Regions from separate parts of the Allobosea sp. GW821-FHT03A12 genome, predicted to be linked through region 2. Evidence: riboswitches for the same ligand, from Rfam matches in the RefSeq annotation. Region 2 holds a riboswitch; the other holds the start of a gene.
What was found. A riboswitch is a leader RNA that binds a small molecule or an ion and turns the genes downstream of it on or off. The one in region 2 is predicted to bind thiamine pyrophosphate.
Positions count from the first base shown of each region.

Region 1: another riboswitch for thiamine pyrophosphate. It lies ahead of AC3WLC_RS28105 (ABC transporter permease); the one in region 2 lies ahead of thiC (phosphomethylpyrimidine synthase ThiC).

Region 1 is NZ_JBYSVZ010000008.1:27,547-41,936, forward strand. It holds gene AC3WLC_RS28065 (hypothetical protein) at 91-402, shown strand; gene AC3WLC_RS28070 (hypothetical protein) at 529-1,020, shown strand; tRNA gene AC3WLC_RS28075 (tRNA-Cys) at 1,126-1,199, opposite strand; tRNA gene AC3WLC_RS28080 (tRNA-Asn) at 1,391-1,465, shown strand; gene AC3WLC_RS28085 (VanZ family protein) at 1,556-1,957, shown strand; gene AC3WLC_RS28090 (glutathione S-transferase family protein) at 1,991-2,620, opposite strand; gene AC3WLC_RS28095 (hypothetical protein) at 2,808-3,974, shown strand; gene AC3WLC_RS28100 (TenA family protein) at 4,033-4,677, shown strand; TPP riboswitch at 4,904-5,000, shown strand; gene AC3WLC_RS28105 (ABC transporter permease) at 5,099-5,842, shown strand; gene AC3WLC_RS28110 (ABC transporter substrate-binding protein) at 5,886-6,845, shown strand; gene AC3WLC_RS28115 (MFS transporter) at 7,021-8,244, shown strand; gene AC3WLC_RS28120 (NIPSNAP family protein) at 8,348-8,674, shown strand; gene AC3WLC_RS28125 (DUF1254 domain-containing protein) at 8,809-9,819, opposite strand; gene AC3WLC_RS28130 (S1C family serine protease) at 10,102-11,832, shown strand; tRNA gene AC3WLC_RS28135 (tRNA-Leu) at 11,839-11,925, opposite strand; gene AC3WLC_RS28140 (DUF1190 domain-containing protein) at 11,986-12,636, opposite strand; gene AC3WLC_RS28145 (AMP-binding protein) at 12,666-14,246, opposite strand; gene AC3WLC_RS28150 (SGNH/GDSL hydrolase family protein) at 14,380-14,390, shown strand, end outside.
Region 2 is NZ_JBYSVZ010000006.1:204,993-219,382, forward strand. It holds gene AC3WLC_RS23285 (HesA/MoeB/ThiF family protein) at 1-309, opposite strand, end outside; gene AC3WLC_RS23290 (thiazole synthase) at 323-1,093, opposite strand; gene thiS (sulfur carrier protein ThiS) at 1,097-1,294, opposite strand; gene thiO (glycine oxidase ThiO) at 1,263-2,264, opposite strand; gene thiC (phosphomethylpyrimidine synthase ThiC) at 2,270-4,147, opposite strand; TPP riboswitch at 4,226-4,330, opposite strand; gene AC3WLC_RS23310 (hypothetical protein) at 4,435-4,635, opposite strand; gene AC3WLC_RS23315 (hypothetical protein) at 4,703-4,993, opposite strand; gene AC3WLC_RS23320 (OmpA family protein) at 5,119-6,207, opposite strand; gene AC3WLC_RS23325 (polysaccharide deacetylase family protein) at 7,561-8,454, opposite strand; gene AC3WLC_RS23330 (dipeptide ABC transporter ATP-binding protein) at 8,471-10,180, opposite strand; gene AC3WLC_RS23335 (ABC transporter permease) at 10,308-11,186, opposite strand; gene AC3WLC_RS23340 (ABC transporter permease) at 11,186-12,157, opposite strand; gene AC3WLC_RS23345 (creatininase family protein) at 12,255-12,956, opposite strand; gene AC3WLC_RS23350 (MarR family winged helix-turn-helix transcriptional regulator) at 13,052-13,603, shown strand; gene AC3WLC_RS23355 (ABC transporter substrate-binding protein) at 13,600-14,390, shown strand, end outside.

The DNA.
Region 1 (14,390 bases), on a different contig from region 2:
GACGCAGCGCGCGAGCACGGTGATCGGCCATATCGGCGAGAACCAGGGCGCGCGCTGCGCGTTTCCATGGGCAGCGACGATCGAGGGGACATGCAGTTTTCATCCGCGAGACAGGAACTCAGGGTCGCGTTCAAGCGGATCGAAGCCGAGCTCCCTCCCCGGCTCGCCAGGGCGATGCGCTGGCTCCGCCACCGCGATTCGCGCCTGATCCGGGTTCCGGCGGGGCTCGCGCTGATGGTCGGCGGCGTGTTCTCGTTCCTGCCGGTACTCGGCGCCTGGATGCTGCCGCTCGGCCTGATGCTGCTGGCGGCCGACGTGCCGCCGCTGCAGCGGCCGATGGCGCGCTTCGCGCACTGGTGCCTGGGATTGCTGGAGCGCTTCAGGCGCCGCCGCTCGGGCTGATCGAGCGCGCAATAGCGCACGCGATTAAGGCTCTTCGGGGCTTGCCGTTGCGTCAGATCAGCGAGGCGCTATTTTGGTGGCGTGCTGCAGGCCATCATCTTGGTTTGGCACGAGAGACCCTTCCAGATGCTCCTCTCCCGCATTGCCGCCGGCGCCCTTGCGCTCGGCCTCTTCGTGGTGCCCGCTTTCGCCAAGAACTTCGCCGTTCCGGCCAAGAATCCCTCGATCACCATCACGTTGCCGAACGACTGGTCGACCGAGGACATCGAATACGGCTTCCAGGCGCGCCCGAAGGACGAGGGTGTCTTCTTCTCGGTGGAATCAGCCGAGGCACGCCAGATCGACAAGATGCTGGCCGACACCAAGACCTGGATGCGCGACAACAAGATCAAGTCCGTCGAGCCGATCAAGGCCGACATGAAGATCAGCGGCATCGATTCGACGGTCTTCCAGTTCCGCACGAGCGATGAGAACGGGCCGACGACCGTCGACCTGATCCTGATGCCGGCCGGCAACGGCCGCGTGATGATGCTGACGGTCTGGGGCAACGATGCGGAGCGCGAAGCCAACGGCAAGGCGCTGGACACGATCTTCGGCAGCATCAAGCCGATCAACTAGCCGGTTGGGGCCGATCTGGGCGGCTGCGGCAGATGTCCTGCCCGGCCGCTCGGATTGCGGCGCCCGGTTCATGGTCGGGATCAGCGCATGACCATGAAAGGAATTTGGAGGCCTCGCCCGGAATCGAACCGGGGTGCAAGGATTTGCAGTCCTCTGCGTAACCACTCCGCCACGAGGCCATCCGGGAGCGCCGCCCGAGGCGTGCTCCACGGCTGGGCCTATAACCACATGCCGCGGCGCGCCGCAACCGAAACTCTCTCGCCAATGTGAATTGACGATGGGGCAGATCGCCTGCCCACGATTTTCTCCGCCTCGATGCCAGCAAAGGGGTTGCGTGTTCCCGGCAGCGTCGCTATACGCCGCCCACCGATCCCGGATAGCTCAGCGGTAGAGCAATCGACTGTTAATCGATTGGTCGCAGGTTCGAATCCTGCTCCGGGAGCCAGCATTTTTCGAGGGCTTGAGCGATGATCGCTTGGGCCCTTTCTGCTTTTCGGGGACGGAAATGGTGCGGCGGCAAGCGCAGAAGGCGGCGATGCGGTTCTTCGGAGACGAGCTTTCGATGCGCCGCTGGGCTGCGCTGGTCGGCTGGGGAGCCGTTGCCCTCGTCGTGTTCGCGACGCTGTCGCCGATCGGCGCCCGTCCGCATCTGGCACATATGGGGCCGCAGCTCGAACGCTTCATCGCCTACCTGGTCGCCGCGGCGGCACTCGCCACCGCCTACCCGGCGCGCAAGGGCGCGATTCTCGCCTGCATCGTCGCCGGCGCCGCCGGGCTCGAGATCGCCCAGCATTTCGAGGCGAGTCGCCATGCCCGCCTCCTCGATGCCGTGGTTAAGATCATGGGTGGTCTGAGCGGCCTTGCCATCGTCGCCCTGTGCGAGCGGCTCTGGCCGAAGCGCATCGCCGCCCCCGTTGCGGCGCGCCATCCGGATTGAGCGCGCTCTGCCAGCGGCCTCCTTTCTGCCCCGCTACGCCGCCGGCTGCACGCTGGCGAAGGCCTCGGCGATTCGCTGCGGCGCCGCCGGGCGGGCGTACATGCGCTCCAGATAGGCGTTGAGCCGCGGGAAACCATCGAGCAGACCCTGCTCGTTCGCCCAGTCCATCAGATAGGCGGTAACGCAATCAGCGGCGCCCATCCTGTCGCCGACGATGAAGTTCCGCCCTGCCATATGGGCCTCCAGCACCGCCGCCATCCGCCGGAACTCCTCGCTGGCGAGCGTGATGTCCTGCGGCAGCCGCTGTTCCTCCGGATAGAGGAAGCTGTGCTTGGTGATGCGCCAGAGCGGCTGTTCGAGTTCGGTCATCGCGAACAGGATCCAGCGATAGGCCTGGGCCCGCTCGTCGAGATCATCCGGCAGCAGGCGCTTCTCGGGAAACTTCTCGGCGAGATAGAGAATGATCGCCGCCGATTCTGGCAGGACGTTGTCGCCGTCCACCAGTACCGGCAGCTTGCCGGCCGGGTTGATCTTGAGGAATTCCGGCGTCTGCGCCTCGCCGCCCAGCAGGTCGACATGGACGTAGTCGAACGGCACGCCGAGCTCCTTGAGTCCCCACAAGGCACGCAGGGTCCGGGTCGGTCCAAATCCGTAGAGCTTCATTACCTTCTCCTATACATACCATATGGTTTGTATTGACGCGCTTCCGGCTGACAATCTGTGTCAGCACTCTCTGCCGCAAGCTGCCGCTGCGCCATGATCGCGCCACCATCGCGCCTAGCTTGACCGGTCCCGAACGGCGCCGCCGCAGTCGATCGCGACGCGCGCCCGTCCCTGGAGAACCGACGCGATGTTCGCCCGTTCCGTATTCGTGACGCCGCTGCTGCTGATTCTCGCCAGCCCTGCCCTCGCCCAGACCGCAGCGACCACTGCTCCGGCCGCACCCGAGGCGAACAAGGCGCCCGATGCCTGCCGCCTGCTGCCGCAGGCCGATCTGGAGGCGCTCTTCCCTGGCCGCCCGATCACCGCCAAGGGCCCGACGCTGAGCCCGATCTATCGCGGCCCGCAATATGCCGAGAGCTGCATGTACTCGGTGAAGCTGCCGAGCCCGACCTCGAAACTCGACCATGCCCGCTTCGCCTCGGTCACGGTGATCCGCTGGGACGGCATCGCCAAGGGCCGAGAGACGCCGGCGCAGGCCTTCGCCTCGATCAAGGGAACGCGCGAGAAGGTCGCGGCCGACCCGAAGATCACGCTCAAGCTCGAACCGCTCAGCAGCATCGGCGACGAGGCCTTCCAGGAGACCAGTTCGTCCAGCGTGGTGGTCCGCGCCCGCAAGGACGACCTGATCTACGCCGTCTCGCTCGATCTCTATTCGGAGCAGACCGCGCCGAACGCACTCGCTCTGGCGAAGCAGGCGGCGGCGCGCTGGCAGGGCGGCACCGGCATGGTCGATACGCCGCAGCAGGTCGCCGCCAACAGCGCCGTGACGGTGCCGGCCGATACCCGCCCCTCGTCCGTCGCCCCGGTCGAGCAGTGGCCGGATGCCTGCGCGCTGCTGACGCCCGAGGAGGTCAAGGCCACCTTCCCCGGCATGACCATCAGCGAGCCGCGCAAGCTGATGGGCAAGATCACCCATGAGAGCCGCGAGAACCGGCAGGAAGCCCTGCCGAACCCGATCGGCTGCCAGTTCGACGCCAAGCGCACCGTCGAGAAGGACGGCAAGCGCATGATCGAGCTCAACCAGATCCAGGTCAGCGTCCGCAATGTCGCGGCCAACGAGGATCTGTCGAAGCGCTGGTTCCAGAGCGCCATCAAGGTCTCCGAAGCCAAGACGCCGGTCGAAGGGCTGGGCGACGAGGCAGCGCTCGACATCATGAACCGCATCCATGTCCGCAAGGGCCTGACCACGGTCGAGGTCCGCGTCTCCGGCGGCGAGCGCGACCAGGCGCTGCACGATCTGGCCAAGGCGCGCGTCGGCGAGCTCGCGAAGATCGTCTCGGCGCGGCTGAAATAGCGTGCGGTCGCGGCGCGGCTGCTGATAGGGAGAGCCCGATCAGCAGAAGGCTATGCCCATGACCACCCGCTTCACCGAGACGCTCCGCCAGGCCAGCCAGCCGGCCTGGTCGCAGTCCGTCGGCCACCGCTTCGTCACGGAGCTGCTCGCCGGCACGGTGTCCGACGCGGTCATGGTCCGCTACCTCGTCCAGGATCACCGCTTCATCGACAGCTTCCTGACCCTGCTCGGCGGCGCTCTCGCCAGCGCCGACAGCTTCGAGGCCCGCATTCGCTTCGGTCGCTTCATCGGCATGGTCAGCGGCGAGGAGAACACCTATTTCCTGCGTTCCTTCGACGCCCTCGGCGTCAGCCAGCAGGAGCGCACCGCGCCGCCCGACACCAAGCCTACCGCCGGTTTCAAGGCGCTGATGCGCGAGGCCGCCGCAACACGCTCCTACGCCGCCGCGCTTTCCGTGCTGGTCGTCGCCGAATGGCTCTATCTCGACTGGGCGCAGCAGGCCTCGCAGCCGCTGCCGGCGAACTTCATCCATGCCGAATGGGTCACCCTGCACGACAATCCCGACTTCCGCGACTTCGTCGGCTTCCTGCGGAGTGAGCTCGATCGCGTCGGGCCGCAAGACGCTGAGACGAGCCGCGACTTCTTCCTGCGCGCCGTGGCGCTGGAGAAAGCGTTTTTCGATTCGGCTTACGTGGAAGCCTGAGAAGGAGCTCACCGTCTTTCCGGGGCAGGCCGATAGGCCTGAGCCCGGAACCCAGAACCGATGTCAGCTCTGGAAGAAGCACGCCGATCGCAGCGCCTGCCTCCTGACCGACATCGGTTCTGGATTCCGGGCCCTTCGCTTCGCGAAGTCCCGGAACAACGGCGCAACACTGCGAAAATCAATGCCCTTCAACGTGACAGCCGCCGGCCGCTCTGTCACAAGGGCGATCGAGAGACGGGGGCGTTCGCCGCGAGGCGAGCTGAGAAGCACCCTTCGAACCTGAACCAGATCATGCTGGCGGAGGGAGTCGCTCGGGGCAGCCTCGCCAGCATTTCCCCGCGCCCGCCTTCCCCCGGAAAGGCGGACCTTGACGACGCAGGACGCGGCAGAGCGGAACCCGGCTGCCGGCACGAAGCCGGTGATGGCCGCGCTCGCCCCGGCGCTTCGCACGATTCTCGTCCTGCTCCTGGCCTGGCAAGGCGCGATCTTTCTGTTCCATCCGCCGCGCTACATCCTGCCCTCGCCGCTCGACGTCGCCCTGGCCTTCCAGCGCCAGCCCGGCTTCCTCTTCAGCCATAGCCTGACCACCATCGCCGAGATGGCGCTCGGCTTCGTGCTGGGCTCAGCGTTTGGCGCACTGACGGCACTCGCCATCGTGGCGCTGCCGCGGCTCGGGCGCCTGCTCTGGCCGGTGCTGCTGGTCCTGCAATCCTTCCCGGTCTTCGTCATCGCGCCGCTGCTGGTGGTCTGGTTCGGCTTCGGCATGGGTTCGAAGGTGATCATGGCGACGATCATCATCTTCTTCCCGGTCGCCTCCGCCTTCACCGACGGCCTGCGCCGGACCGATCCGGAGCTGATCGACGCGACCGCGCTGACCACGGCGACGCATTGGCAGACCCTGCGCTATGTCCGCCTGCCGCTGGCCATGCCCGCTTTGCTCACCGGCCTGCGGGTAGCTGCCCCGCTGGCACCGCTCGGCGCGGTGATCGGCGAATGGGTCGGTGCCTCCGCGGGCCTCGGCTTCGTCATGGTCCAGGCCAATGCCCGCATGCAGACCGACACGGTCTTCGCCGCGATGACCGTGCTCGCCGTGCTCAGCCTCGTCCTGCGCCATCTCGTCGATGCGCTCGGCCCGCGCCTGCTTCCCTGGGCGAGCGAGCCGTGACGCCATTTTGTTTCAAATCGATCACGCAGAAGGATTTCGACTGATGCCCCTCCGCGCCCTCTCCAGACGCGCCCTCCTCGCCACCGGCCTCGCTTTGGCTGCCGGCCTCGCCAGCCCGGCCCGCGCCGCCGACAAGCTGACCGTGATGCTCGAATGGTTCGTCAACCCGGACCATGCGCCGCTGGTCGTCGCGCAGCAGCTCGGCCTGTTCAAGGAAGCCGGGCTCGAGGTCACCATGGTGCCGCCCTCCGACCCCTCGGCGGTGCCGCGCCTCGTCGCCGCCGGCCAGGCCGATATCGGCATCCACTACCAGCCCAATCTCTATCTCGACCACGCCGCCGGCATCCCGATCGTCCGCGTCGGCACGCTGGTCGAGACCCCGCTCAACAGCGTCATCGTCAAGGCCGACGGGCCGATCAAGTCGCTCGCCGATCTCAAGGGCAAGACGGTCGGCTATGCCGTCTCCGGTACCGAGACCACGCTGCTTGGCCAGATGCTGGCCAAGGCCGGCCTCAAGCTCGACGACGTCAAGCTGGTCAACGTCAATTTCGCGCTTTCCGCCGCGCTGATCGGCGGCAAGGTCGACGCCACCATCGGCGGCTACCGCAATTTCGAGCTGACGCAGCTCAAGCTCGAAGGCCATCCCGGCACGGCCTTCTATCCCGAGGAGCACGGCGTTCCCGCCTATGACGAATTGATCCTGATCACCCGCCGCGACGGGCTCAACGACAGCCGCCTGCCGCGCTTCCTCGACGCGATCGAGAAGGCAGCGCTTTACCTCACCAACCACCCGCAGGAAGCCTGGAAGCTCTTCATCGCCGCCCATCCCGATCTCGACGACGCGCTTAATCGCCAGGCCTGGACCGACACGCTGCCGCGCTTCGCCAAGCGCCCGCGCGCCCTTGACCAGGGCCGCTATGAGCGCTTCGGCGCCTTCCTCGTCGAGCGCGGCCTGATCCAGAAGGCGCCGGCGCTCGCCGAGATCGCCAGCGAGGTGAAGTAGCCGGTGGATAGGCGGCAGCAGCTTCGCCAGCCGCCGCCCATCCCGCGTCCACATCAGGGCCGCCCTGTGCTGTAGGCTCTGGGTTCGTCGCCGATCGCGATGCTATGAGCCGACTTTGCAGCTATCCAGCGGGCCCTCGCCCGCCCTCCGGGCTGCCTCCGGTGACATCAGCCGCATGAACGTCAGCCAGCCGATCGCCCAAACCCACCGCGCCGACCTGCCGGTGCTGTTCGTGCTCAGCGCGACGCATCTGCTCAACGACATGATCCAGTCGCTGATCCCGGCGATCTACCCGATCATCAAGACGGCCTACGCGCTCGATTTCGGCCAGATCGGCCTGATCACGCTGACCTTCCAGATCACCGCCTCGCTGCTGCAGCCGATCGTCGGCCACTACACCGACAAGAACCCGATGCCCTATTCGATGGTCGTCGGCATGGGCTGCACGCTGACCGGGCTGATCGGCCTCGCCTATGCCGGCAGCTATGCGCTGCTGCTGATCTCGGCGGCCTGCGTCGGGCTGGGCTCCTCGATCTTCCATCCCGAGGCGACCCGCATGGCCCGCAACGCCTCGGGCGGCCAGCAGGGGCTGGCGCAGGGCATCTTCCAGGTCGGCGGCCAGAGCGGCGGCGCGCTCGGCCCCTTGCTCGCCGCCTTCATCATCGTGCCGCGCGGCCAGACCAGCGTCGCCTGGTTCTCGGCCGCGGCCCTGCTCGCCATGATCCTGATGGTCTGGACGGCGCGCCGCTATGCCGAGCTGAGCAAGGCAGCCGCTGCCGCCGCTGCAGCGAAGCCCGCCAAGGCCGCGGCAACCGCCCCAGTGGCGCCTGCGCATACCAAGGGCCAGATCGCCTTCGCGATCACCATCCTGGTGATCCTGCTGTTCTCGAAGAACGCCTATTCGTCGAGCTTCAGCTCCTATTACACCTTCTATCTGATCGGGAAGTTCGGCGTCTCGGTGCAGGCTTCGCAGCTGATGCTGTTCCTCTTCCTCGCAGCCGCCGCCGTCGGGGCGCTCGCCGGCGGCATCATCGGCGACAAGATCGGCCGCAACCGCATCCTCTGGTTCTCGATCCTCGGCGCCCTGCCCTTCTCGCTGATGCTGCCCTTCGCCGATCTGTTCTGGACCGGCGTGCTGACGGTGGTGATCAACCTGATCATGGCGAGTTCCTTCGCCGCGATCCTGATCTACGCGATGGAACTGATGCCGGGCCGGATCGGCCTGATCGGCGGGCTGTTCTACGGCCTCTCCTTCGGCCTCGGCGGCCTTGCGGCGGCGATCCTCGGCGAAGTCGCCGACTGGATCGGCATCGAGGCGGTCTACCGCATCTGCGCCTTCCTGCCGGCGATCGGCCTGCTCGCCTGGTTCCTGCCGAAGGTCGAGCACCGGCGGGCTTAGGGCCGGCCGGCGCCAGCGGACCGAGGCCCGGCCACGCGATCGGGGCAGACCATCCTTGCGGCCAATCGCTCGCCGCAAGACCAATAACAGGACGTGATTTTCGATGATCTACGAAATGCGCGTGTATCGCTGCCTGCCTGGCCGGCTTCCGGCTTTGCTCGACCGCTTTGACAAGACCACGCTGAAACTGTGGGACAAGCACGGCATCCGGCAAGCCGGATTCTTCACCACGCTGATCGGGGAGTCCAATCAGGACCTGACCTATTTCCTGGCCTGGGAATCGCTCGCCGAGCGCGAGACGAAATGGACGGCGTTTGCGACCGATCCGGAGTGGGCCGAGGCGCGCATCAAGAGTGAAGCGGACGGCCAGATCGTTGCCAACATCGTCAGCCAGATTCTGGCGCCGACGGCCTTCTCCGCGGTCAAGTAAGCCCGGACAGACGCTTGCCTATGCCAGAACAAGAGCGGCAAGGGCGATGTCGCCCTTGCTGTCGGTTGAGTTGAAGCCCTTACGGTTACGCAGTCGCGGCAACGGTCCGGGGTCCGTCGCGGTGCTGGTGCCGTCTACGATGCAGCCTGCGCCTGCGGGATCTTCCACGTGCCGTTCAGGACCTCGGCGCGAGGGCGGTAGAGCCGGAATGTGTAGTTCCAGCCCTGCGTGATCGGCAGGCAATTCGCGATCTTGCCGTCGCAGCCGCCGAACTGGATATCGATCGCGCCATCGGCGCTCTTGGTGCCGGTGATGCTGTTGACCGAGTAGGCGTCGTAGTCGTTCTTCCGGAAGAAGCCCTTGTCGTCATAGACGCTGATCGACCAGAACGCGTCGACGGGGACCTCCTTGAGCTTGAGCTTGTAGACCGTCTTGCCGTCGTTCCTGGCCGGGGTCACCGAGGGGTAGGACGCGTCCTTGTCGGGGTTGCCGCCCCAGCCGGCCGCCGTGCCGAGCAGGTGCATGACCGGATCGACCTTTCCCTTCGGACCAAACGCGTTGGTGAAGCTGCCTGATGATGCGGCGGAGAGCGCTTCGAGCGCATCACGGATTTTCTTCTGCTGAGCTAGGTCCCAGTTCGGCGCCTCGAATTTGCCGACCGACTTCTGCTCCACCTTCACCGCATCCTGCAGGGCGTGAACCTGCGCGAGGTCCTTGGCGTCATTGGGATCGACAAGGATACGGACCGCGACGAACGCATAGCGGGTGCCGACCTTGTCCCTGCTGAGCGTCGTGCGGCCCGGCTTGTAGACCACCATCGGCGTGTAATGGTCCTCGCTGATGACCTGCATCGAGACGAAGCGCTTGCCGGCATCGGGAAGGGTGATGGTCACCGGGCCGGCGTCGAGGTCGAAGAGCGCCTGGGAATAGAGCGTATCCCGGTTCATCCGGACCACGGGCTGGTTGTCGATCGGCGTCGGCGCCCTGGTGTGGACGAACGTCCCGAGACCGCCTGCGTCGACCGTCTTGCGCATGTAGAAATCGCTCTCGGCTCGCTTGAAATTGCCGACATTGACCGGAACCGACTGCGCGATCGCCACGCATGGCGCGAGCACCAGGAAACTCAGGCCGTAGACCAGCGTCATTCGCATCGAACCGTACCTCATTGGCGTCGTTGATCCATGTCTTTAGGGGCGAGGCCGGACGGGTCAGCGCCCGCATATCGGCCAATCATCGGCTTGGGCTCGAGAGATGCCTGTGATCCGCCGGGCCCGGGATGTGGTCGCGGGCATTTCGTGCAGGAGCGGCCCGCCCGTCTTGCCATTTCGCGCCAATCGCGCACGGCCATGCGCTGTCATCGACCGCTGCGAATTCCGCGGAGTTCGGCCTGCCGCGGATCGAGCGGTTGGGGTGCAAGTAGGTTTCGGGTGAGCTTCGGCCTGCCCACCCGAGGGCCCACTGACTGGATCGGTATCGAGGCAGTTTACTGCCCTTGCGCCTTTCTGCCGGCGACCCGATTGCTGGCGTCGGGTCTGCTGAAGGTGAAGCATCGGCGGGGGCAGTGCCCTCGCGAAATCGGAGCGAAGGTCAAAGAGCCGCTCAGTATTACTCCCAAAAGCAAGGAGCGTCTTGTCGGCCTGCCAGCCAGCGCTTACGGTTCCGCCTCAGTTGTGCGTTGGGGGGAAGCTATGCGTTTGCGAGCAGCCGCTTTCGGGCTGTTTTTAGTGCTGACTCCAATGGCCGGGGGCGCGCAGTCACCTGACCCTTATTTTCAAGCCGCTCAGCAAGCCTTTCAAGAGCTGAAGCCTGAAACTCGCTTGTGGTTCCAGCTTTTCTTAACAAGTGCTGGGCATTGGCCTGCCGTGCCCAATATGGGTTATTCGCGGCGCCTTTTCGAGGCGACCAAACAGTATCAGCGGTCGCGTGGAGAGGAGCCAACCGGCGTTCTGACAAGCGGCCAAATTAGCCTCATGCTTCAGTCAGCGGCGTCGGTTCTGGCCGGATGGCAGCTACGCTGGGTGCCGCATCCGACGCGTGGAAGGCAACTCTGGGTGCCCAAGGGACTGGATCTCGCAGTAACCAGAACTGATCTCGGCGTCGAGATGCGAGAGCCACGCAACAGGTTTCGACTGAAGTTCAACTTCATCTCGGGGACCGACGTGAAGGCCGCGTATGAGGCGACCCTTCGGGAGATGCTCGGAAGCGGCGATAACATCAATTTCAAGGTGCTCAAGCCGGGTTTCTTCGTGATCACAGGCAACCAGGGTCGTTACAGCCGTTATGTTCGCTATCACACGGACGGCGACGGTATCTTAGGCTTCGACATGGGGTGGGCGGATGACGACGCGCCTGTCTACGGGAACCGACTGGTGACGGTCATCTCGGGGTCGCTGTGGGCGGCGATGACCGGAGCACCATTTCCCACCACGACGCGGGCCAGCTACCCTTGGGAGTCTAGGGAGCCTGAGGTCGCAAGCGCCCCGCGCTCTGTGCCGTCTCAGCCGGTCTCGACTCCAGCTCCGGAGCCTCCAAAAAAGACTTCCTCTTCTGGCTCTGGCTTCTTCGTTTCAAAAGCCGGGCATGTAATGACGAATGCGCATGTCGTCAGCGAATGCTCGACCATTACCGCCCGCCCTGACGGGGCTGTAGCTGTGCCCGCTCAGGTCCTGGCGCGGGACCCGACTAACGATCTTGCTGTTCTGAAAATCGCCGGTTCGCCAGACAAGACTCTGCCTATTCGGGCAAGCGTTCGTCTTGGCGAGAGTATTGCCGCCTTCGGTTTTCCACATAGCGACATACTGGCGACCACAGGCAACTTCACACTCGGAAACGTAACTGCATTGGCAGGCTTGAGAGACGACAGTCGGTACCTTCAAGTATCTGCCCCGGTCCAGCCGGGCAATTCTGGCGGGCCCCTCCTCGACGGCGCTGGTAATGTCGTAGGCGTGGTGTCGGCCAAGCTCGACGCGATCAAAATGGCTTCAGAGCGAGGAGACCTTCCGCAGAACGTCAACTTCGCGGTCAAAGCGTCGCTCGCTGGCAGCTTCTTGGATGCTAACCAGATCGCCTACGAGACCGGGGTACCGGGGGATAAACTCGATCCGGCCGATCTTGCTGAGCGGGCCAAGAAAGCAAGTGTATTTATCACTTGCCGATAAGGAGCATGGTGCGGACGGCGGGGATCGAACCCGCATACCGTTTCCGGTGAGGCATTTTAAGTGCCTTGCGTCTACCAGTTTCGCCACGTCCGCGCGGCGAGACTGGTTAGCGTTGCAAGCGCCCGGCGACAAGCGCCGGTTGCGCACTTGCCCTCAGCGCCGATGCGCCGGCTTGTACCATTCGACCCCGTCGGGATCGACATAGAGCCCGGGCGCAACGTCCGACCCGATCTTCTTCTCCTGCATCGGCACACGCACCGTGTCGTCGCGGTCGCCGCGGCGGATATAGGGGCCGCTCGCCTGCTGGTGCTGGCCGCGTCCGCCGCCATCGCCGCCGCCCATCACCGCACGGCGGGCCGCGACCTTGTCGTCGAGCGCCGCGACCTGGCGGGCCGCGAAGGCGACCTTGGCCGTGCCCTCGATGATCGGCAGCGCCTTGCCCGCAGCGCCCTCGCCCGTCACGCGGATGCCGACGAAACGCGGCACGTAGGTCTGCCCGCCGCCGGCGCGCGCCAGCGCGTCCCAGCCGCCGGTGGTCGAGATCTGCGCGCCGCAGCGCTTATGGGCGCGCTCGCAGGCGGCGCGCGAAGCGTAGCGCGGCGCCTTCTGCTCGAATTCGGCACGGGCGTTGCGATAGGCGTGCTCGCATTGCTCGGCCGAAAGCTTGCCGGCGTCGATGCATTCGTCGCGGCGAACATAGGTCTGGCCGGCCGCCTGGGCGACGACATCGGCGGGCGTCAGGGCGATCCCGGCCACGGCAAAGGCCGCCGCGCGGGCGAAGACAAGGGGAAGGAGCGTGATCATGCGGCTTCCCTGAGCATGCGATTGTGGCGTCACAGCAGCGGCCTCATCGTGATGGCGAGCTCGCGCGTGCCACCATAATCGATTTTGCCGTTGCCGAGGACGGGAATCGCTCGGGTGACCAGGATCGCCTTGGGCAGCCATAATTCCGGGAAGCCCTGGCGCTTGGCCTCGTCCTGCAGCGCTTTCTTCTCGGCATCGGGCTTTTCGGTGACGAGGACGAGCTGCTCGCCCTTGCGAACGTCGGGCAGCGCCACGACCACGTGATTGTGACCGGGCCAGAGCCCCGCGACCATCGATTCGACCGCCGCCAGCGAGACCATCTCGCCGCCGAGCTTGGCGAAGCGCTTGGCCCGCCCCTTGATCGCGACGAAGCCGTCATCGATCGAAACGATGTCGCCTGTGTCGTGCCAGCCGCCCTCGGGCGGCACGATCGCGCCGGGATTGTCGGCGTTGAGATAGCCGAGCATCACGTTCGACCCTTTCACGCAGAGCCGCCCGCCCTCGGTGATGCCCTCGACCGGCTCGAGCCTGGCGGTGATGCCGGGCAGGAGCCGGCCGACCGTGCCCTCGCGCATCGCCACCGGCGTGTTGCAGGCCAGCACGGGCGAGCACTCCGTGCAGCCATAGCCTTCGAGGATGGTGGTGCCGTAGGGCTCCCAGAGCTTGCGGGTCTCCGGCTTCACCCGCTCGGCCCCGGCGACGACATAGCGCACGCTCTTGAGGTCGCCCTCGTCCGCCGCGCGGGCATAGCCTTGAAGGAAGGTGTCGGTGGCGAACAGGAAGGTCGACCCGGTCTCGCCGATCAGCTTGGGCACCTGCTTGTAGTGCAACGGGCTCGGATAGAGCACGACCTTCATGCCATGGGTCAGCGGCATCAAAAGCGCCGCCGTCAGCCCGAAGGAATGGAAGGCCGGCAGCGGGTTCATGACGACGTCGCGCTCGCTCAGGAAGCCGGCAGCGAGCTGGAAGATCTGGTTGGCGTTGGAGACGAGGTTGGCATGGCTCAGCACCACGCCCTTGGGCTTGCCCTCGGTGCCGGAGGTGAAGAGCACCACGGCGGGATCGTCGGGCCTGGCGGCATGGCGGCGAAGCACCAGCCCGGGCACGTACGAAGCCAGCGCGCCGAGCGCCTTGTCGAGGCTGGTCAGGTCCTTTCGGACGTCTTCGAGATAGATCACCTGCCGCCCCGGCGCGAGCGCCTCGACGATGTCGTCGAGCTTGGCCTGGTCGATGAAGCGTCGCGAGGTGACGATGGTCGAGATCGGCCCGATCTCGCAGGCGGCGGTGAGGTTCTTCAGGCCGGCGGTAAAGTTGAGCAGCGCCGGCACGCGGCCATAGGCCGAGAGCCCGAACAGCGTCACCGCCATGCCCTGCACGTTCGGCAGCATCAGCCCGACCTTTTCGCCGGGCTTTGTCAGCGCCGAAAGCTTGCGGCCGAGCACCAGCGCGCCCAGCACCAGGCTGCCATAGCTCAGCGGCTTGCGTTCCGGATCCTCCAGCGCGACTCGGCTCTTGCCGTGCTTGCCGGCGGCAGCCAGCAGCGCCTGGAACAGTGTGATCCTGGCGCCTTCGACGTCGAAGGGCTGTGCCGGCAGTTCGGTTGCGGCCATTCGGCTCGTGCTCCCCTTGTCGTTCCTCTCGCCCGCAACCTAAGGCCAACGGGCGGCGATACAATGCACCGGCGGCAACTTCCCCGGCGTTACCCAACCCGCTAGGGTTGCGCCGCCACTGGAGGCCGCCGCCATGCCTCGACT
Region 2 (14,390 bases):
GAGCCTGAGTGCCAAGGCCTCGATCTCTACACCGGGATTATACGCGGCGAGCGCCTCACGAGCCGCCTCTACCTTGGGCCGACCGACATCGCTCATCCGGTAGAGCGGCTGGCGGTGCAGATTGCTCTCCTCGACCCGGTCGGGATCGACCAGCAGCAAGCGGCCGATGCCAGCGCCAACGAGATAGGACGATACGGGACAGCCGAGGCCGCCTGCTCCGACGACGAGGATGCAGGTGCGGGCCAGCCGCGCCTGTCCCTCGGGGCCGACCTCCGGCATGACGATCTGGCGGGCATAGCGATCGATCATGGTTCCCTCCTTGTCAGCCGAGCAGGGCCCGGCCGAGCACCGGGGTCGAGGGCGCGGCCATATCGCGCGGCTCCATCGGGCCGGCTTCGAAGGCGAGGCGTCCGGCCTCGACGGCGCGGGCGAAGGCGGCCGCCATCGCGGCGGGATCGCGGGCCTTCGCCACCGCGGTGTTGAGCAGCACCGCGTCGTAGCCGAGTTCCATCGCCGCGGCGGCATGCGAGGGCAGGCCGATGCCGGCATCGACGACGAGCGGGATATCGGGGAAATGCGCCCGCAATGCCCGCAGACCGTAAGGGTTGTTCAGGCCCTTGCCGGTGCCGATCGGCGCGCCCCAGGGCATCAGCACCCGGCAACCGGCCTCGACCAGCCGCTCGGCCACGACGAGGTCCTCGGTCATGTAGGGGAAGACCTCGAAGCCCTCGGCACAGAGGATGCGCGCCGCCTCGACCAGACCGAACACATCCGGCTGGAGCGTGTCGGCCTCGCCGATCACCTCGAGCTTGATCCAGGGCGTGCCGAAGACCTCGCGCGCCATCTGCGCCGTCGTCACCGCTTCCTTGACCGAATGGCAGCCGGCCGTGTTGGGCAGCACCCTGACGCCGAGGCTGCGGATCAGCGCCCAGAAGTCCTGGCCGCCGCCGAGCCGGCCGGCCTCGCGGCGCAGCGAGACCGTGACGACATCGACGCCGGCTGCCTCGACCGACTTTTGCAGCACGGCCGGCGAAGGATATTGCGCCGTGCCGAGGAAAAGGCGCGAGCGCGGGGTGAAGCCGTAGAAATCCATCGTTCAGCCTCCCTGCATCGGCGCGAGGACCTCGAGCCGATCGCCATCTGCGAGGGTTGTGTGCGCCCGCACGGCAGCCGGTACGAAGGCTTCGTTCACGGCGGTGGCGACGACCGCGCCGGCATAGCCCAGCTCGGCCAATGCCTCGGCCAGAACCGGGGCAGCGACCTCACGCGTGTCGCCGTTGACGATGATGCGCATCGGACAACTCCCTGGATGCGAGGAGACGATCGGCCACCTGCCCGGCCAGGGCCGGCGAGAGCAGGAAGCCGTGGCGGAACAGGCCGTTGAAGCGCAGGAACCGGCCGTCCTCGATGATACGGGGCAGGTTGTCGGGAAAGGCCGGGCGGACATCGGCGCGCAGTTCGACGATCTCGGCCTCGCCGAAGGCCGGATGCAGCGCATAGGCGGCGCTGAGCAGTTCGATCGCCGAGCGGGCGCTGACACGGCGGCGATCATCGCTCTCGATCATCGTCGCGCCGATCATGAAGTGCCCATCGGCGCGTGGCACGACATAGAGCGGAATGCGCGGATGCAGCAGCCGGACCGGACGGCTCAGCCTGATCTCGTCCGTGCGCAGCACCAGCATCTCGCCGCGCACGCCGCGCAACCCGTCGAGCCGGTCGCGGGCGACAAGGCCCCGGCAATCGACGATGCGGTCGGCATCGAGCGCCGTCTCGTCAACCTCGACGCCGTAGTGGATCGGCACGCCGGCTGCCTTTAGCGCTTCAGCCAGCGCCGCCAGGGCCCGGCGCGGGTCGAGATGCGCCTCTTGCGCGAGGAACAGGCCCTGCCGGAAGCGGCCGGCGAGGTCGGGCTCCAGCGCGGCGACCCCTTCGGCGTCGAGGCGCTCGAAGCCATCAGTCCGCGCCGCAAAGCGCGTCAGCTCACCGGCGTCCCGGGCCGGAGCGAGCACGAGCGTGCCCTGGGCGAGCGTGCCGGGATAATGGCGTGGCCACCAGTCGAGGGCTTGTCGGCCCAAAGTGACGACCGCCTCCTCGGCGCTCTCGCGCTCGCACCAGGGCGCCAGCATGCCGCCGGCAGCCCACGAGCAGGCCTGCTCGCCGAGCGCTGCACTGCGTTCGAACACTTCGACCGCAACGTTTCGCTCGGCCAGCTCGAGCGCCGTCACGAGGCCGGCGACGCCAGCCCCGATCACAGCGACGCGCATGGTCCCTACTCCGCCGCGGGCAGATAGAGATTGCCGCCCTTCTTCAGGAATTCCTGCGACTTCTCCGCCATCCCCTGCGTGGCCATGGCTTCGAGCGCCGCCCGCTCATTGTCGCCCATCGCCTGAACCTCGGCACGCAGGTCCTGGGTGATCTTCATCGAGCAGAATTTCGGCCCGCACATCGAGCAGAAATGCGCGACCTTGTGGGCATCCTTCGGCAGGGTCTCGTCATGGAAGGCGCGGGCCGTGTCCGGATCGAGCGCCAGGTTGAACTGGTCCTCCCAGCGGAAGTCGAAGCGGGCGCGGGAGAGCGCGTCGTCACGCAGCTTGGCTGCCGGATGGCCCTTGGCGAGGTCGGCGGCGTGGGCGGCAATCCGGTAGGTGATGACACCGGTCTTGACGTCGTCGCGATCCGGCAGGCCGAGATGCTCCTTCGGCGTGACATAGCAGAGCATGGCGCAGCCGAACCAGCCGATCATCGCCGCGCCGATGCCGGAGGTGATGTGGTCGTAGCCCGGCGCGATGTCGGTGGTCAGCGGTCCCAACGTATAGAACGGCGCCTCGCCGCATTCGCGCAGCTGCTTGTCCATGTTCTCCTTGATCTTGTGCATCGGCACATGGCCGGGGCCCTCGATCATCACCTGGCAGCCCTTATCCCAGGCGATCTTGGTGAGCTCGCCCAGCGTCTCCAGCTCGGCGAACTGGGCGCGATCGTTGGCGTCGGCGATCGAGCCGGGACGCAGGCCGTCGCCGAGAGAGAAGGAGACGTCGTAGCGTCGCATGATCTCGCAGATCTCGTCGAAGCGCTCGTAGAGGAAGCTCTCCTTGTGATGCGCCAGGCACCAGCGCGCCATGATCGAGCCGCCGCGCGAGACGATGCCGGTCACACGGCTGGCGGTCAGCGGCACGTAAGGCAGCCTGACGCCGGCGTGGATGGTGAAATAGTCGACGCCCTGCTCGGCCTGCTCGATGAGGGTATCCTTGAACACCTCCCAGTCGAGCTTGATCGGATCGCCGCCGACCTTCTCCAGCGCCTGGTAGATCGGCACCGTGCCGATCGGGACCGGCGAGTTGCGCAGGATCCAGGAGCGGATGTTGTGGATGTTGCGGCCGGTCGAGAGGTCCATGACCGTGTCGGCGCCCCAGCGGATCGCCCAGACCAGCTTCTCGACCTCCTCGGCGGCACCGGAGGTCACGGCCGAATTGCCGATATTGGCGTTGATCTTGACCAGGAAATTGCGGCCGATCGCCATCGGCTCGAGCTCGGGGTGGTTGATGTTCGCGGGGATGATGGCGCGGCCGCGGGCGATCTCCTCGCGGACGAATTCCGGCGTGACGAATTCGGGAACCGAGGCGCCGAAGCTCTCGCCATCGGCATGGCGCTCGCGGGCGCCCTCCAGCATGGCGGCGCGGCCAAGATTCTCGCGATGGGCGACGTAGATCATCTCAGGCGTGACGATGCCGGCCTTGGCGAACTCGTACTGAGTCGTCATCTGGCCGGGCTTCGCCATCAGGATCGGGCGCTGCGCGGGACAGGCCGGGACGAGCTGCTCGGCCGAAATGTTGCCGTTGTCCGCGGCGGTGACGACGCGGCCTGCAACGACCTCGAAGCCGCGGGCGTCGAGCCAGGCGCGGCGCGGCTGCACCAGGCCAGCGTTGAGGTCGATGCTGGCGTCGGTCTCGGTATAGGGGCCGGACGGGTCGTAGATGCGCACCGGCGGTTCGGCATCGGTGGTCAGCACGACCTCGCGGAAGGGCACGCGCATGTCGGGATGCTCGGGCGCGGCGACATAGATCTTGCGCGAGCCGATGATCGGGCCAGTCGTCACCGTCTGCGGTGCGGCCTTGACGCTGTTCTTCTGGGGCTTGGTGTGGGCGTTCATCTCAGGATCTCCTCCCTCTCAGGTTCAGGAGATCCGGGGCGTCTGACGGTCCAGTCGCTGTGAGGCGGATGCACTTGTGGCGCAGCCGCGTTCCAGTCCCTCCGCCGGTATGACCCGGATCAGGTTCGATGGGTTCGGCCGTCAGGCCATCTCAGCTCTTATCGAGCACCCCTCGGAACGAGGCGGAGGTTAGAACCGTCGTGATCTGCGCGCAACTGCCAAAGGACCGCAGCTGCACGCCGCGCGGCCATGCACGGGAAACAACACCGTTGGCGGAAACGAAATAATCAGGCGGTGATGTCGAGATTGCCGCCCTGGCCGGCGGGGAGGATCGCCTGCTGCTGCTCGGACGCCTGCTGCAGCATAGCGACCAGCGCCTGGTCGGAATCGGCGTTCTGCTTGACCATCTCGATCTGCAGCGCCTGCTGCGTCGCAGCCGACTTCATGCTGATCAGGCTCTGGGCGATCGCGACCGACATCTCGCTCATGGCATAGCTCCTCACCGCCACCATAGGTGGCGAGCCTTACCTGAATCTAAACCCGAAGCGGTGGGCTCTAACGAGTCGGCGCGATGATCGACGGCACAGGCTTCGGCATGGGGATCTCACGGTTCGGCTCCGGCGGTCCGGAGCGGTCGCGTGCCAGCTGTTCGCGCTCCCGCTTCGCCTCGACGCGGTCGGAGCGTGGCTCCAGCTTCTGCACTTCGCCGGCATTCGGCGACATCGGCACGCCGGGTGCGCGCTGCTGGCGCTGCGTCTGCAGCGAGGAAGACTGCGCGGCAGCGGCTTCCGCCGCGAGCAGCCCTACAGCGAGCAGTCCGAGCAGGACCCATGAGTTCTTGCGCATGGCACTCCTCCAGTCAGGCAGGCCAAGGCGAGCCCGCCCGCTAGAGGAACAAGGGCGGCCGGGGATTGTTCCGGCCGCCCCTCGAGAAAGGCGCGGGGCAGCTCACAGGCGGCCCCGGGTTGGCGTCACTGCTGGTTCTGGCCGGTGAGCAGCGGCGTGATCCGGCGCAGCGTCACGCGCCGGTTCTCACGGGAATCGCCCTGCGTCTGCACCTTGGGGTACTGCTCGCCATAGCCCTGCGTCGTCAGATTCTCGGCCGGGATCGCAAAGTCGCGGGTCAGGATCTCGGCGACCGACTGCGCCCGCCGATCCGACAGCGAGAGGTTGTCGACATCGGCGCCGACCGCGTCGGTATGGCCCTCGACCATGAAGACCTCGTTCGGCGCCCGCTCGACCGCCTGGCGCACCGCCTGCGCGATCACCCGAAGGCGCCCGGCCTGGTCAGGCGTGACCGTCCAGGAGCCGGAATCGAAGTTGATCGTGTCGATGTCGACGCTGCGCATATGGGCGCGCAGATCGGGCGAGTAGCGGACCTCGTCGAGCGTGTAGCGGCGCGGCACCGGGGCGACCGGCGGCGCGGTGATCGTCTCATAGATCAGCCGCTCGTCGGCACGCTCGGCATCGACGATATAACGCTCGCGCGGGATGCGCAGCTGGGGCGGCGGCAGCACCACCACCTCCTCGGCGAAGCGGGCCTGGGGCCCGTCGCGGCGGACATTGTCGATCATCACGAATTCGCCGCCGTCGCGCTCGCGCCGCGAGCGGCGGATCAGCCGGCCTTCGGCGTCGGTCACCGTGACGATCTGCGTGCCGTCGGGGCGATTGTAGATCGTCACGTTTTCGTCGCCGCGGCGTTCGCTGCGGGTGTCGAGGCCGAGATCGCGGAAGCGCTGCGTCTCGTCATAGCGGATCACGGCGCGATCATCGTCGCCGCGGATGATGGTGCGGCCGGGCTCGCGGATGATGGTGACGTCGCCTTCGCGACGCTCCTCGCGCTGCTTACGGACATCGTCGAGCCGGTTCGCGCCCTGCGTCGCCATGATGCCGCCGATCGCGGCGGCGCCGAGACCGATCGCAGCCGCGCCACCGAGGCCGATGCCGCCGCGGCGACCCTGGCGATCAGGCGCAGGCTGGCCGGGCACACCTGGCTGCGGCTGGACCTGACCGGGCGCGACACCCGGCTGCGACAGGGCTCCGGGTTGCTGACCGGGCACGGGCGCGGGTTGCGACGGCGCGGTTCCGGGTTGCGACAGGCCCCCCGGCGCGCGGCCGGCATTCGGTGCCGGAGCGGGCTGGCCAGTCGCAGGCTGTCCAGCGCCGAGAGCGCCTTGGCCGGGTGCGGGCTGGGTGGGCGCAGCTTGTCCCGGAGCGGGCTGGCCGGGCTGGCGGCTGAGGCCAGACGGTTGCTGGGGCTGGGCCGGCGCCGGTTGCGCAGGCGCGGTACCGGGTTGCGACAGGGCGCCCGGCGCGCGGCCGGCATTTGGCGCTGTCGACGGCTGGCCGGGCGCGGGCTGGCTCGGAGCGGCCTGCCCGGGCTGGCGGTTCAAGCCGGGCTGTTGCGATGGGGCAGGCTGGGACGGAGCTGTACCGGGTTGCGAAAGCGCGCCCGGCGCACGGCCGGCCGGCGGCGTGCCGGAGGGCTGGCCGGGTGCCGGCTGGCCAGGCTGACCGTTCAAGCTCGGCCGCTGCTGCGACGGGGTCGGCTGGGACGGGGCCGCACCGGGCTGCGACAAGGCGCCCGGCGCGCGGCCACCGCCCGGCGCTGTGGGGGTCTGGCCAGGCTGAGTCTGGCTGCTGCTGCCCGGAGCGGCCTGTCCCGGCGCAGGTCGAGTGGGCGCCGAGGGAGCGGTGGCGGGCGGCTGCCCCGGTGCCGTCTGCGAGGGTGCAGGACGGCGCTGGCCAGTGTCGCCGGACGGCGCTCCCGAAGCGTTAGGCTGGGCCGGTGGCGTGCTCGGCCGGGCGGGCGAGGCCGGCGGTGCGATCTGGCCTGGAGCCGGCCGCTGCGGTTCGCTCGGCGCGGCCGAGGGCGCGCGTGGTGCGCCTTGCGGGGTGGACGGAGAAATCTGCCCGGGCGCGGCTCCCGCAGGCGGCGTCGGACGGCGCGGCTGTTCGGGCTCGGCACGGTTGGCCGGAGGCACGGCCTGCGGCGCGGACGGCGGACGTGGCGCGCTCGGAGCCGCTCCGGCCGGGCGTTCCGGCGCAGCGGGGCGGCCCGCTGGCGGCTGGCCCGGGGCGGGACGGGCACCGGGGCGTTCCTGGCCACCCGGGGTGGGGCGCTCCTGCCCGCCGGGCCGCTGGCGGCGCGGATCAGGCTTCTCGTCATCGCCGGACTGCGCCTGGGCCAGCTGGAGCGATGGAGCGGCGAAACTGCCCTGCGACAACACGATGGCGGGGATGATGGTGCCGATCAGAAGCAGGTTTTTCGTGCGCGTCATGACATCCGTTTCCAGTTGTTCTTCCGGAGATGAACGCCCCGGCGCCCTGAATTCCGAATGAACCGAAAACGGCCGAAATCGGGCACGGTTCCCGCTGACCCTGCGGAAACCGACCGGAAGATCACGCCTGTATCAGAGCCCCGCCTGCGCCTTCACATAGGCCGCGATCTCGGCATGCGTCGCGAACCAGACGTCGCCCTTGGCCTTGGCGTGGCGCACCAGCTCCTCGAGGATCCAGAAGCGGGAGCGATAGGTGATGACATGCGGGTGCATGGTCAGGAGGAAGAGCCCACCCTCGGCGTAAGCGCCGTCGAATTCGCGCTTGAAGATGTCGAACACCGCCTCGGGCGCCGTATAGGGTCGCAGCGCCTGGAAGCGGTTCATGTTGAAGTAGACGGCGTCGTCGCGGATCCACTCGACCGGCAGTTCGACCATGCCGGTCGGCTCGCCCTTCTCGATCAGCTCATAGGGATCGTCATCGGCGAAGAGCGAGGAATCGTAGATCAGGCCGAGCTCGCGCTCGACGGCGAGCGTCACTTCGGAAAAATCCCAGGACGGCGTGCGCATGCCGACCGGCCTGACGCCGGTGATCCTCTCCAGCGTGTCGGCCGAGCGCAGATGCAGCTCGCGCTCCTGGTCGGGCGGCACGGCCGTGTTGACCTCGTGGATCCAGCCATGGAGGCCGATCTCATGGCCCTCGGCAACCACGCGGCGCTGCTCATCGGGATAAAGCAGCGCGGTCACCGCGGGGACGAAGAAGCTCGCCTTGATCTCCTCGCGCGCCAGCATGGAGAGGATGCGCGGCATGCCGGCGCGATTGCCGTACTGGCCCCAGGACAGCCGGCCGACCGATTTGCCGCCATCGCGTAGCTCGTTGGTCTCGTGGTCGACATCGAAGGAGAGCGCCACCGCGCAGCGGGCGCCGCCCGGCCACCGCGTCGGCTTGAGGTTGCGGCCGGCGCGGACCTGCTCGACCTTGCCGCGCCAGGTCTCCTCCGGCCATTGCCAGGGCTTCAGTTCGGTCATGGCGTTCCTCCTAACGTCAGGCCGCCGCTACGGGCAGCACCGGCACGGCCGCGAGCAGCCGCCTGGTGTAGTCATGCTGCGGGTTGTCATAGACCTCGCTTGCCGATCCCTCCTCGACGATGCAGCCGCGATACATCACCGCGACCCGGTCGCAGAGATGCCGAACCACCGAGAGATCGTGCGAGATGAAGATCAGGGTCAGGCCGAGCTCGGCCCTGAGGCGCATCAGCAGGTTGATGATCTGCGCCTGGATCGAGACGTCGAGCGAAGCGACCGGCTCGTCGCAGACGACGAGGTCGGGCTGCATGGCGAGCGCGCGGGCGATGGCGACGCGCTGGCGCTGGCCGCCGGAGAACTGATGCGGATAGCGCTCGGCGAAGGCGGGATCGAGCCCGACCGCGGCGAGCCAGTCGCGGACGTAAGTCGCGGCGCCGGCCTTGCCGATCAGCCCGTGAGCAAGGGGCCCCTCGGCGATGCCGTCGCCGATGCGCATGCGCGGGTTGAGCGAGGCGAACGGGTCCTGGAAGATGGTCTGGATGCGGGTGGTCAGCTTGCGCGGCTCCTGCCCCTCGCTCATCACCGGCCAGCCCTCGAAGCGGACGGTGCCCGATGACGGTGCGTAGATGCCGGCGGCCATGCGCCCGAGCGTCGATTTGCCCGAGCCGGACTCGCCGACCAGCCCAAGCGCTTCGCCGCGCGGCACGACCAGGCTGACCTCGTCGACGGCCATCACGGCCGGCGGCGGCTGCACGAGGCCGAGTCTCTGGCCGAGGCCGCGCAAAGCGCCGGGTCGCGATTCGAAGCGCTTGCTGACGCGATCGGCAATGAAATAAGGCGCGCCAGGCACCGGCGCCGCGACCGCTGCCGCCGGCTTGCGGGCGGGCGGGGAAGCGTCTGGCACACCGCCGCCACGCAGCAGGAATTCGCCGGGTTTGGCGCGCGAGGGCAAAGCGTCGAGCAAAGCGCGGGTATAGGCGTGCTGCGGGCGCGTCAGCACGTCGAGCGTCGGGCCGGCTTCGACGATCTTGCCGAGCCGCATCACCGCGACGTGCTGGGCGATCGAAGCGACGGTGGCAAGGTCGTGGCTGATCCAGATCAGCGCCGTACCGAGCTCCGCGACGAGCTCCTTCATCTCGGCCAGGATCTCGGCCTGGATGGAGACGTCGAGCGCGGTCGTCGGCTCGTCGCAGATGATCAACTTCGGACGATGCAGCAACGCGATCGCGATGGCAACACGCTGGCGCATGCCGCCGGAGAGCTGGTGCGGGTAGAAATCGACCGTCGCCTCCGGCCGCGGAATGCGGACCTGGGCGAGGCCGGCAATGGCGCGCCGGCGGGCCTCGGCGGACGATACTTTTTCGTGCGCCTCGATCGCCAGCCGGATCTGCTCGCCGATGGTCAGGACCGGGTTCAGCGTCATCAGCGGGTCCTGGAAGACCATCGAGACGACGCGGCCGCGAAGCTTGCGCAATTCGTCGGGCGGCAACCCGACGAGTTGATGGCCTTCGAGCTTGACCGAGCCGCCGGCGACGCGGCCGGGCGGATCGATCAGGCCGATGATCGAGAAGCCGGTGACGCTTTTTCCCGAGCCGGATTCGCCGACGAGCCCCATCACCTCGCCGCGGCGCAGCGAGAAGGAGACACCATCGACCGCCTTGACCACGCCCGCGCGGGTGAAGAACTGCGTGGTGAGGTCAGTAACCTCCAGAAGGGGGGCGTTGCTCATGGGCATGCCACCCACGTCATGCTCGGCCTTGTGCCGAGCATCCACGTCTTGAACACCGCTCTCGATCCATGAAGACGTGGATGATCGGGACAAGCCCGACCATGACGGAGAGGGCTCGCTCCCGCCTTCATCGCTTCAGCCTCGGATTGACCTGGTCGCGGATCTGGTCGCCGACCAGGTTGATCGCGACGATCAGCAGGATCAGGGCAAGGCCGGGATAGATCGAGATCCAGTAGCGGCCGGACAGCATGTACTGGAAGCCGTTGGCGATCAGCGAGCCGAGCGAAGGCTCGGTCACCGGCAAGCCGACGCCGAGGAAGGACAGCGTCGCCTCCAGGGCGATGGCGTTGGCGATCTGCACCGTCGCGACCACGATCAGCGGCGGCAGACAGTTCGGCAGAATGTGGCGCCAGATCACCTGCCGGGCCGGCAGCGGCGTCGACAGCGCCGCCTCGACATAGTCCTTGCCGCGCTCGGCCGAGGCAGCGCCATGGGCGGTGCGGGCGAAATAGGCGTATTGCGCTGCGACCAGCGCGGCGATGAGCTGCGCCTTGCCCTGACCGAGCAGTGCCGAGATCACCAGCGCCAGCAGGATCGCCGGGAAGGCCAGCTGCAGGTCGATCACGCGCATGATGAAGGCCTCCCGGCGGCCGCCGAGATAGGCGGCGGCGATGCCGAGCGTGACGCCGATGGCAAAGGCAAAGGCGCCCGCGACCAGCCCCATCTGCAGAGATATGCGCAGGCCATAGAGAATGGCCGAGAGCAGGTCGCGCCCCTGCGCGTCGGTGCCGAGCCAATGGGTATAGCCGCTGGAGCCGACATAGCCGGGGGGCCTGCGCGCATCGGACAGAACGAGATTGGCGAGGTCGTAGGGGTTCTGCGGCGCGATCAGCGGGGCGAGCAGAGCGACGCCGATCATCAGGACGACGACGACGAGCGCCGCGACCGCGATACGGCTCTCCCTGAACTCGCTCCAGAAGCGGGCGATCGGCGTCTCCGTCCGCATCACGACCGTCCCTTCCGCAAGCGCGGGTCGAGCGCGAAATAAGTCAGGTCGACCAGGAAGTTGATCATGATGAAGACGAAGGCGACCAGCATCAGATAGGCGACCATCACCGGCCGGTCGAGCGACTGGATGGAGTCGATGATCAGCTTGCCGATGCCGGGCCAGGAGAAGATCGTCTCGGTGACCACCGCGAAGGCGAGCGTCGAGGCGAATTCCAGGCCGAAGACGGTGACGAGCGGGATCGAGATCAGGCGCAGCACGTGCCGGCGCAGGATGACGCCTTCCGAGATGCCGGCGGCGCGGGCGAATTTCACCGTGTCGGTCAGCATGACCTCGCGCGTGCCGGCGCGGGCCAGGCGGGTCATCAAAGCGAGCTTGAAGAAGGCGAGGTTCAGCGCCGGCAGCAGCAGATGCGAGAGGCCGTTCAGCGTCAGGAAGCTCCATTCGACGCCGAAGAGCGAGGCGGTCTCGCCGCGTCCGCCGGCCGGCAGCCAGGAAAGCTCGACGGCGAAGGTCATGATCAGGACGAGGCCGATCCAGAAGGTCGGCACCGAGAAGCCGAGAATGGACAGTGCCATGATCAGCTTGGAGAAAGGGCTCTCCGGCCGGTAGCCGGCATAGATGCCAGCGGGGATGCCGATCAGCGCCGCGCCGAACACCGCTGCGAGCGTCAATTCCAATGTCGCCGGCAGGCGCGACAGGATCAGCTCCAGCACCGGCATGCCGAAGACGAAGGAGCGGCCGAAATCACCGTGCAGGACACGGCCGAGAAAGGTGAAATACTGTTCCCAGAGCGGCTTATCGAGCCCGTAGCGAGCGATGGTGTCGAGCCTGATGTCCTGGCTGACATCGGGGCCGATCAGCACGTCGATTGGGTTGCCGATGGCGTAGACGCCGACGAAGACCAGCGCCGACATGACCAGCATGACGGCCAGCGCCTGCAGGACGCGCTCGATGATATGGGTCAGCATCGGATAGACATTCGCCGCCCCGGCTTCGCAACCTCCATGCCAAAGAGACGGGTTTTGTGGCCGCTCTCCTGGATCGAGACGGCGGCACTATAGATCATCACGGCCAGCTCTCGACCATCACCGCCCGCGTCTCCTCGACGCCGACGGCCCAGAGCGCCAGCATCTCCTCGTCCGGTCGCTGGTAGCGGCCGTGGAAATTGCCGTCGCCGAGGATCTCGCGCTTCCGCTGCGGGCTGGCGGCCTGGTAGAGCGCGGGATCGAAGGGCGGCTTCACTGCATCCGGCAACGTCACGCCTTCGAGCCGGGTCCAGGGGAAATTCTCCATCCAGGAGGCATGCGAAGCGGCCATGTCGACCGCCCTGACCGCCTTCTGGAAGCGCGGCCCCGCCCACCAATTGTGCATCTTGACGCTGGCATCGGGGCGCTTGCCCATCCACTCGGTCACTGCCGTCATCGCCGGCGCATTGCCGCCATGGCCGTTGACCAGCACGATGCGGCGGAAGCCGGAACGATAGACGCCCTCGAGCAAGTCCTCGAGCAGCGCGATATAGGTGGTCATCCGCAGCGAGATCGTGCCGGGATAGGCGGTGAAGCCCGGCGTCATGCCATAGGCCTGCACCGGGAAGACCGGGATGCCGAGCGGCTCGGCGGCTTCCGCCGCGACGCGCTCGGACAGGATCGCGTCGGTGGCGAGGCTCAAATAGGCGTGTTGCTCGACGCAGCCGAGCGGCAGCACGCAGCGATCGTCACGCTTCGCCTGCTCTTCGATCTGCATCCAGTTCATCCGGGCAACGAGCACGGCACTGATCCTTGCGTTTCGGCGAAACCGAGTCATCCTTGACAGTGCCCCCTGACACCGTCAAGTTCCATATGGAACCAAATAGGATTTCCCAGATGGCCCGAGCCCCGACCTCCCTGTCCAGGCTCGATCCAAGCCGCGAGGCGGCCTTGCGCGAGCTCGATCCGCTGACCGTCACCAAGCTCTGGGACAATCCCTGCTGGCTGTCCTTCCGGCTCAATTTCATCGCCTTCCGCTTCAACGACCCGGTCTATCGCTGGATCGAGACGCGCTACGGGCTGGTCCGGCCGGAATTCGTCGCGCTCTATGCCGTCGGCCTCAAGGGCGGCGTCGCGGCCAAGAACATCGTCTCCTCCTCCGGCCTGCCAAAGAACACCCTCTCGCGAGCTATCCAGAAGCTGCTGCAGCGGCGCCTGCTCAAGCGCGAGACCGATCCGGAGGATCTGCGCAGCTATGTGCTGGCGCTGACGCCGGCAGGACACGCCATCTTCGACGAGACCATGCCGATGATGGTGGGACAGCAAACCGCCATGCTCGCGGCGCTGACCGAGGCCGAGCAGAAGCAACTCTGCGAACTGATGGACAAGATGGTGATCGCCTCGCCGGCGTGGCCCGCCGATCTCGAACCCGAAGGGACCTCCAAATGACCAAGCCTTTGTCGCACCGGTCCCCGCTCTGGCGGACCGCCGCTCTCGCCGCCCTGATCGGCCTGCCGCTCTCCGACGCAGCCATGGCGCAGACGCTGACGATCGGCGTGCGCGCCGGACCTGAATCGATCGATCCGCATTTCACCGCGACCGGCACCCATGCCGAAGCGCTGAAGCATGTCTTCGACACGCTGACCTGGTCGGGCGACAAGCTGCAGATCGAGCCGCGCCTCGCTCTGAGCTGGAAGGCGATCGAGCCCAGCGTCTGGGAGTTCAAGCTGCGCCCGAACGTCAAGTTCCATGACGGCTCCGACTTCACCGCCGAGGACGTCAAGTTCTCGATCGAGCGCATCCCGGTCGTCGCCGGCCCGAACCCGACGACGATCTATGTCCGGCGCGTCAAGGAGGTGAAGATCGTCGATCCGCTCACCGTCCACATCGTCACCGACGGGCCGGCGCCGAACCTGCCGAACGATTTCATCCGCCTGTTCATCGTCTCGCACAAGGCGGCGGCCGGGTTGACCAAGGACAATGCCAACGACGCCTTCAACACCGGCAAGGCGGCGATCGGCACCGGCCCCTACAAGTTCGTCTCGTGGACGCCGAAGGACCAGCTCGTGCTCGAGCGCTTCGACGGCTATTGGGGCGAGAAGGAGCCGTGGCAGCGCGTGCTGCGCAAGGAATTGCCGAACGATGCCGCCCGCGTCGCCCAGCTCAAGGCCGGCCAGGTCGACATCATCGTGCGCGCACCGGCTTCCGACGTGCCGACGCTGCAGCGCGACGCCAA